DNA from 2 places in the Hydrogenophaga sedimenti genome. Region 2 is predicted to be linked to the other one. Evidence: riboswitches for the same ligand, from Rfam matches in the RefSeq annotation. Region 2 holds a riboswitch; the other holds the start of a gene.

Region 1 (4,181 bases), on a different contig from region 2:
CCGACTCGTAGTCCTTGTCGGTCGCGTTGTCCACGCGCGCCAGCAGGCGCCAGTCGCGCGCGACGTCGGTGCTGGCCGTCAGGTTCAGCAGCGTGTAGGCGGGCAGCGCCTGCAGGTTGGCCGCGTCGTTGAAGCGCTGGCCGGTGTGCTGCACCTCGCCACCGATGCGCCAGCCGCCGACCGGCATGTCGGCCGTCAGTGTGGCCTGCGTCTTGGAGCGGCGCGCCAGCAGCAGCCCGGTGTCGGCGTTCTTCGGACGCATCAGGTCCAGCGATGCGCCGACGTTGACTTCGCCCAGCTTCGATCCGCCCGACAGGGTCACGCCGGTGTAGGTGGCGCGGCCGGTGTTGCCGTAGCAGCCGGCGAAATCGCCCACACCGTTGATGCAGCTGCCGGCGCCATCCACGTAGTTGATGAGGTCCTTGACCCGGTTGCGGTAGACCACCACCGACGCACGGCCCACGCCTTCCTGCCAGCGCAGGCCGGCCTCGACGTTGCGCGCGGTCTCGGCCTTGAGGTCGGGCGTGCCGTAGATGCTGAAGCGCTGGAACAGGGTCGGCGCACGGAACGCGGTACCGGCCGAGGCGGTGAGCTGCAGACTCTTGGACAGCGCATAGCCGTAGGCCAGAGAGCCGGTGTTGTTGACGCCGAACTCGCTGTCGTCGTCGCGGCGCAGGTTGGCCTGCAGCGTGTGGTCGCCGGCGCGCAGGCCGTAGCCGACCGCCAGCGCGTTCTGGTGGCGGTCGGTGCTCTTGGGCGTCGTGCTGGCGTTTTCCAGCTGGTCTTCGCGGCGCTCCAGATCGACCGTCAGGCGACCAGGGCCGACGCGCAGCTCGTTGCGCAGCAGCCAGCTCTCGACCTGGGTTTCGGTGAGGTAGGTCGAGGGAGAGGTCTCGTAGCGGTCGGTGCCACGGGTGAAGCCCACACGGGTGCTCCAGTCGTCGCTCCAGCGAGCGTTCCAGTTCAGGCCCACGGTCTGCAGGTGGCTCTTGGCCTGGTCGTCCTTGCCCGCCGCGAAGCCGTCGTAACCGGCCTTCTGGCGGTTGTCCAGCAGCGTGGCTTCCAGCTTCTGGTCCGGCGTCAGCTTCCAGCCCAGGCGGCCGGAGAACGATTCGTTGCGATAGCCGTCCTTGTCGGGGTTGCCGGTGGGCTTGGCGTTGAAGCCGTCGCTACGCTCGGCACCGAGACCGAAGGCGTAGTCGACCGCGCCTTCACCGCCGCGCAACGAGGCATTGGCCTCACGGGTGTTGTGTGAGCCGATGCCCACGCGCACCGACGGGAAAAAGCCGGTCTCGCCCTGGCGGGTGAAGATCTGCACGACGCCGCCGATGGCGTCAGAACCATAGACCGCCGCAGCCGGACCACGCAACACCTCGATGCGGTCGACCTGTGACAGCGGGATGGTGTTCCAGCTGGCGCCGCCGGTCGATTGCGAGTCGATGCGCACGCCGTCCACGAACACCGCGGTGAAGCGGTTTTCGCCACCACGCAGGTAAACGTTGGTGGTCGAGGCAGGGCCGCCATTGCGGTTGATGGTCACGCCGGGCAGGCGCTCGAGCACGTCGGACACCGAAGCCGCGCCCAAGCGGTCGATCGCCAGGCGGTCAACCAGCGTCACGTCGGCGACCACGTCGGTGATGGGCAACTCGGAGCGGGTGGCACTGACCACCACGACGGATGGGGATTTCTGGGCCCAGGCGGCCACGGACAAGGCGCAGGCGAACGGAAGCACGGCCAGGCGTGCACTGAAAACGCGAGAAGACATGAGATGAACAGACACAGAAGGTTGCCCTCGCCGTCTTCCCCGACAGCGCATGGGCGTCACGGTGACGGATCCAGGGAACGTGTCACCACCGTGTTGGCCGGTATCCGGGCTGACAGAACAACTCTCATCGCCTTCCCGGGTGCCGGCAAAACCGGACTCCCAGTGGCTGCGGGATGAAAGCGGGGACGCAAGACCTGATGGCCGTGTTTCCCGTCTGTTTACCGTTGCGGGGGCAGCGCAGGTTAGGTCGGTCCGGTGTGGACTTTCCCTCCTGCTTCCCGTTGAACTGCGGCATGCGAACCACACTGCGAGCACCAACGGCGAGCATTCTAAGCCCGGGGGCCTTGCGGCAACCCTACAATGGGTTACTTAACTGTCGTCACCATGGCCGAGCCCAAGCATCTTGAACTGATCGCCGAGCGCGTCGAGCGGCTGCTCCTGCGCCATGAAGAACTTCAGCGCACCAACGCCCTGTTGCAGGACCAGGTGTCCGCGCTCAGGACCGAGCGCGATTCGCTCAAGTCCCGGCTGAACGCCGCCCGCTCGCGCATCGATGCCCTGCTCGACCGGCTGCCGGCCGGCAACGAGGCGGAGACACCGAAAGACTCCCGATGAACAAGCCGGCCTCCAAACAGATCGAGGTCCAGATCATGGGCCAGAGTTACCTGCTGTCCTGCCCGCCCGGAGGCGAGTCCGCGCTGCTGGATGCCGTCGAACGCGTGGACACGGCCATGTGCCGCATCCGCGACGCCGGCAAGGTCAAGGCCCGCGACCGCATCGCCGTGCTCGCCTCGCTCAACCTCGCCTTCGAGCTGTCGCAGAAGGAAGCCCAGAGTCTGTCGGCGCCGACCTTTGCCGCGTCCACGCCAGCACCGCTGACAAACCCGGCCGCAGCGCTCGAATCCGACGATCCGGCTGCACAGACCCGTGTCGACGATCTGCTCAAGCGTCTGGACCAGGCGCTGGGCAGCGACGGCCAGCTCATCTGAGCGCCGGCATCGCCCTCAGGAATTTTTTCCGACAGACGCAGCGGCACTGACCCCGCAGAGGCCTACAATTTCGCTGTCTGCAGTGCGCGCCGGGCTTTATATTTCCTTGAACCAATGCTCTTTGAGCCCGGGCTTGGTACATAACGTGGTTGGTGTGAGCGTCTCGCGTCAGATGAACCCGAAGCCCCGTTGCCCTCGCCCACCTGAACCCCCGGTTCAGGATGACGGTCCGGCGGCATCTGCAGACACCTAATTCCCCACTCCCCCCTGCGCCGCTTCGCGGCTTCCCCCCTCTCCTTCGGGAAGGGGGACGTGGCTTGTGGACCGGCGAAGCCGGGTCCACGGCCACTCTGGATCGGGCACGCGCTCCGGAGACCTTCCTTCATGTTCCTCGAACCACTGCTGATCGTTGAATTCGCCCTGCTGGGGCTGTGCTCCGGCTTCCTGGCGGGGCTGCTGGGTATTGGCGGCGGCATGGTGATGGTGCCGTTCATCAGTGCAATCCTGTCGCACCGCGGCGTGCCCGGCGGGCTGGCGGTGAAGATGGCGATCGCGACGTCGATGGCGACCATCGTGTTCACATCGATCTCCAGCGTGCGGGCCCACCACCAACGCGGCGCCGTGCGCTGGGACATCGTGCGGCGACTGGCGCCCGGCATCGTGATCGGTGCGGCCATCGCCAGCCTGGGGGTGTTCGCTCTGCTCAAGGGCGGCTCGCTGGCACTGCTGTTCGCCCTCTTCGTCGGCTTCTCCGCCACCCAGATGCTGCTGGACAAGAAGCCGCAGGCCTCCCGCACCCTGCCCGGCGCCGCTGGCCAGCTGGGCGCGGGCACGGTGATCGGCTTTCTCTCGGGACTGGTGGGCGCCGGTGGTGGCTTCATCAGCGTGCCCTTCATGACCTGGTGCAACGTGGCGATCCACAACGCGGTCGCCACCAGTGCGGCCCTGGGCTTTCCGATCGCGCTGGCCAACGCCATCGGTTACGTGATCGCAGGACAGGGCGTGCCCGACCTGCCGGCGGGCTCTGTCGGCTATGTCTTCGTGCCGGCGCTGGCCGTCATCGGCGCGGCGAGTGTGCTGATGGCCCCCCTCGGCGCCAAGGCCGCCCACGCGCTGCCCGTGAAGTCGCTCAAGCGCGCGTTCGCCGGTGTGCTCTATCTGCTGGCCGCCTACATGCTCTACAAGGGCCTGACCGCCTGACCGCCGCCGCGCGGAAGCGGCGCCCGGCTCAGCCGACAGGATGCAGCGGTCGGTCGGCGATCACGGTGCCGTCCTCATCGGCGTAGAGCCATTCACCAGGTCGCACGGCCACCCCCTGGATGCGCACGACAACGTCGCGCAGGCCCTGGTTGCGGCGGTCCGTCGGCAGGGGCATCGAAGCCAGCGCACGGATGCCGGTCTCGCACACCACCAGTTCGGCGACATCA
Region 2 (4,181 bases):
CGGCGCACGATCGGCCACTGCGCCCCGGTGTAGCCGTGCGGGCCGGCCTCGGCGTCGATGATGGCGAAGCTGTCGTGCTCGATGGCCTGGCCGGCCCGGGTGAGCTGTTCGGTGATGGTGTTGACCGTGCTCATGCAGGCAACACCTCGGGAGCGTGGGCGTGCACCTGCACGGTGGCGTGCGTGTGCTCGTGGGAGTGGCCATGCCCCAGGTCGTGCGCGATCTCGCGGTAGCTGCAGCCGTCGCAGGGCAGCTTGCTGTCGGGCACACCGGCCAGCAGGTCGTGCACACGCTGCTCGAGCAGTTCGAAGATTTCCTTCTCGAAGCCGAAGTGCGTGCCGCAGGCGAAACGGATCTGCGGGTACTGCAGGCGCAGGTGTTCGACCTGGCGGTGGATGCGCTGCATCAGCGTGCCGGTGTAGAGGTAGTACGGCAGCACCACCACCTGCCGCATGCCGATCAGCACCTGGCGCTGCACCACGCGCTCCAGCCGCGGCCAGGTGATGCCGGTGAACGCCAGCTCCACCAGCTCGTGGTCGCCCTCCTCCTGCAGCCAGCGCGCCATCTTGGCCATGTCGCCGTTGGCGCCGCGGTCGGACGAACCGCGCCCCAGCAGCACCACGCCGGTGGTGGTCGGATCGGGCATGTCCAGTTCGGCCATGGCCCTGCGCAGGCGGCGCTTGAGGATGGCCAGGATGGGGTCGCAGGCCGTCAGGTGCGGGCCGTAGTGGAACGCCACACCCGGCAGGTGCTCGCGCGCGTGTTCGATCGCTTCCGGAATCTCCATCTTCACGTGGCCGGCCGCGTTCAGGATCAGCGGCAGCACCAGCACGCGCCGGCTGTTTCTGGCGGCGGCCAGCAGGCCGTCTTGCAGCGAGGGCGGCGCGAATTCGATGAAGCAGACCTCGATGCGCCAGTCCGGCTGGCGCGCCTGCCATTGCGCGACGAAGTCGCGGATTTCCTGGTTGCCGGATTCCTCGCGCGAGCCGTGGCCCACGAGCAGGATGGTGGTGTCTTTCATGTCGTGGCTTTCCTGAAACGGTGGGTGAAACTGGGGTCGTAGAGGCGGGACCGGGTGAGTTCCGGCCACTGGCGCGCGCCCAGCGTGGGGCTGGCGATCACCATGGCCTGGCTGACGATGCCGGCCTCGCGGCACCGCTGTTTGATGGTGGCCAGCGTGCCGCGCACGATGCGCTCCTCGCCGGGCCAGCTGGCCTTGTGCACCACCAGCACCGGCGCGTCCTCGGCCCAGCCGGCGGCGCGCAGCCCGGCCTCCACCTTGTGCAGCAAGGTGATGGACAGGAAGATGCACAGCGTCGTGCGGTGCGCCGCCAGGGCCGCCAGGTCTTCGCCCTCGGGCATGGGCGTGCGGCCCTCGACCCGGGTGAAGATGGTGGTCTGCGTCACCTCCGGCAGCGTGAAGCTCTCGACCGCCGCCGCCGCCGAGGCCATGGCGGACGACACCCCCGGCACCACCGCCACCGGCACGCCCGCGGCGTCCAGCGGCTGCACCAGCTCGATCAGGGCGCCGTAGAGCGCCGGGTCGCCGGTCTGCAGCCGCACCACGGTGTCGCAGCGCGCGGCATGTGCGATCAGCCAGGCCGACATCTGCTCCAGCGTCATGTCCTTGCTGTCGGCGATCACGCAACCCGGCGGCGCCCAGCGGGTCGCCGCCTCATTCACCAGCGACCCGGCGAACAGGATGGCGCCCGCACGCGCCACCAGGTCGCGCCCCTTGACCGTGATCAGCTCCGGGTCTCCAGGACCCGCGCCAACGAACCAGACCGTTCCGGCACCCATGGTGTGCTCGCGGTCAGGTGGTCGGGTGAAGGCGGTGTTTCAGCGACCGGCGGTGGCGAACGGCCAGACCTGGTTCGATGTGCATGAAGTGACTCCTTGGGTTGAACGCGTCAGACACAACGCGGATGGCAATGGCATGCCCAAGGGAGAGGCGACGGGTGGTTTCGACGGCGAACGGGAAGCCCGGGGCGAGCGAACGCACAAGCGTTGGCTCAAGCTCGCAAAAGCAGCGTAGGGACAAAGGAGGACACCGGCGAAGACCCCTCACCGCCTTCCCCGACGGTGTTTGGGTAATACAGCCACGCCAGGGGCGCAGCTTCCTTGTTGGCCGGTATCCGGGCTGACAGAACGTTCCTCAAAGCCTTCCCGGTGTGAACCAGTGGCGACATTTTGAGAAATGGGGGACTTCGGCAATGCCTTGGCCCACCCGTCTGCTTACCGTTGCGGGGGCAGCGCAGGTTAGGTTCGTCCGGGTGGGACTCCCCCTCCTGCTTCCCGTTGAACTGCCATGTCTGAACGACACGGCGAGCACCAACACGGGCATTCTATACCCGAGCTTTGTGGCAGCGGCACGCGAGGGGCCGGGTTCCGCAACGGCCGGTCCAGGTCGCGCCGGTTCGCCGATCGCGCGCTTCTCAGGCCGCGGCCGGGTCGAAGAAGCGCCGTGACAGGCCGGCTCGCCCGGGATAGAACTTGAACCACGGGCGGGCCTGATCGATGACCAGCGCCACCGAAGGATGGGCCATCAGCCGCTCGACATAGGCCGCCAGGTGGACCTGCTCCGGCAGCAACGGCACGTAGGTCACGGCGTAGAACAGGGAGGGCGCTGCGGCGCAGTCGGCCATGCTGAATGCGTTGCCGCTCACCCAGGTCCGCCCGTCGAGATGCCGGTCGATGAACGCGTAGGCGGTCGACAGCTGCTGGCGCGCCTGGTCCACGTTGAGTGCGTCCCGGTCAGCCTCGGGACGCAGGAGGTCGGCGGTGAGCGCCTGCATGGGCGTCATCACGTACAGGTCGAACAGGCGGTCCCACAGGCGCACGTCGATCGCGGCGTCCGGGTCCGGAGGAATCAGCGTGCGACCGGGAGCGGCATGGTGCCGCTGCAGGTACTCGATGATGATGCTGGTCTCCGGGACGGGCCGCCCCTGGTCCACCAGCAACGGCATCTTGCCCGTCGGCCACAGGGCCAGGTACGCCGCACGCTCCGCCGGGTCTCCCAGATTCAGCAACTGCCTGTCGAACCCGATCCCCAGCACGTCGAGTGCGATCAGCACCTTTTGGCAATAGGAAGAGAGCGGGTGGTAATGCAGGGTGGGTGTCGTCATGAAGGCCTCGGTGTTTTCCGTACCCGGGAAATATAGGACCGACCACCCGCCGCGTCGAGAGCCCGCCACCGGGCGCGACAGCGGTCCATCGTGCCGGAGGACGCCCCGCCGGCCGGAGCGCCTCAGCTGCTCTGGCGCACGCGCAGTTCGAAGCCCAGATCCACCGAGTGGGCAGGAAGCGCCTCCCCCCGCATCAGGGCCAGCAGCATCTGCGCACTGGCTTCGCCGATGGCGCCGCGTGGCGTGGCCACCGTGGTCAGCGGCGGCAGCATCTGGTCGCTGCCCGAAAGGTCGTTGAAACCCGCCACGGCCACTTGCTGCGGAACCGGCACCCCCAGTCGCAAGGCCGCCAGCAGGCCACCCTGGGCCAGGTCGTCGTTGCAGAAGAACACCGCGTCGCAGTCCGGATGCGCTCCCAGCAACTGCGCAAACAGTTCGCCACCCAGCGCCATGGACGAAGGGCGGGCGTCCAGCAGTTCGAGGGCCGGGTCGTACAGCCCGGCCGCACCGAGTGCGCGGCGGTAACCCTCGGCGCGCTGCAGGGTCCGCGGGTCCAGCTGGGCAGCGACGAAGGCGATGCGCCGCCGACCACGGTCCAGCAGGTGGCGGGTGATGGCGGCACCCGCGTCGGTCTGGGAGAAGCCGACGCAGTAGACCTCGGGCGCGGGTGAAAGCGCCATCAGGTGCACGCAGGGCACTCCGCTGCGGTCGATCAGTTCGCGCGTGCGTGCGTTGTGGTCGATGCCGGTCACCAGCAGGCCCGCCGGCCGGTGCAGCAGCTGTTCGCGCAGCAACTGCTCCTCTTCGTCGGGGTCGTAATGGGTGATGCCAATCAGCGTCTGGTAGCCCGAAGGGCGCAGTGTGCGCTGCACCGCTTCCAGCAGGTCGACGAACAGCGCGTTGGACAGCATGGGAATGAGCACCGCGACGTGCGAGCTGTGTCTCGACGCCAGGGCGCGTGCCGCCGGGTCGGGCATGTAGCGCAGTTCGGCGGCCGCGGCCCTCACCCGCTCGGCCAGCAGCGGGTCCACCGTGCGCTCGCCCCGCAGCGTGCGG

The links. Region 2 has a riboswitch for cobalamin ahead of cobM (precorrin-4 C(11)-methyltransferase). Riboswitches for the same ligand answer to the same signal wherever they lie in the genome.
Region 1: it holds a riboswitch for cobalamin, as region 2 does, so the genes downstream of both, ACS5NL_RS10315 (TonB-dependent receptor domain-containing protein) here and cobM (precorrin-4 C(11)-methyltransferase) in region 2, are expected to answer to the same signal.

The regions. Positions count from the first base shown of each region.
Region 1 is NZ_JBPZHA010000005.1:186,254-190,434, forward strand. It holds gene ACS5NL_RS10315 (TonB-dependent receptor domain-containing protein) at 1-1,765, opposite strand, end outside; cobalamin riboswitch at 1,844-2,099, opposite strand; gene ACS5NL_RS10320 (DUF904 domain-containing protein) at 2,150-2,380, shown strand; gene ACS5NL_RS10325 (cell division protein ZapA) at 2,377-2,754, shown strand; RNA gene ssrS (6S RNA) at 2,826-3,006, shown strand; gene ACS5NL_RS10335 (sulfite exporter TauE/SafE family protein) at 3,139-3,954, shown strand; gene rraA (ribonuclease E activity regulator RraA) at 3,983-4,181, opposite strand, start outside.
Region 2 is NZ_JBPZHA010000018.1:38,850-43,030, forward strand. It holds gene ACS5NL_RS21605 (precorrin-8X methylmutase) at 1-134, opposite strand, end outside; gene ACS5NL_RS21610 (sirohydrochlorin chelatase) at 131-1,021, opposite strand; gene cobM (precorrin-4 C(11)-methyltransferase) at 1,018-1,800, opposite strand; cobalamin riboswitch at 2,110-2,351, opposite strand; gene ACS5NL_RS21620 (glutathione S-transferase family protein) at 2,436-3,125, opposite strand; gene gntR (HTH-type transcriptional regulator GntR) at 3,248-4,181, opposite strand, start outside.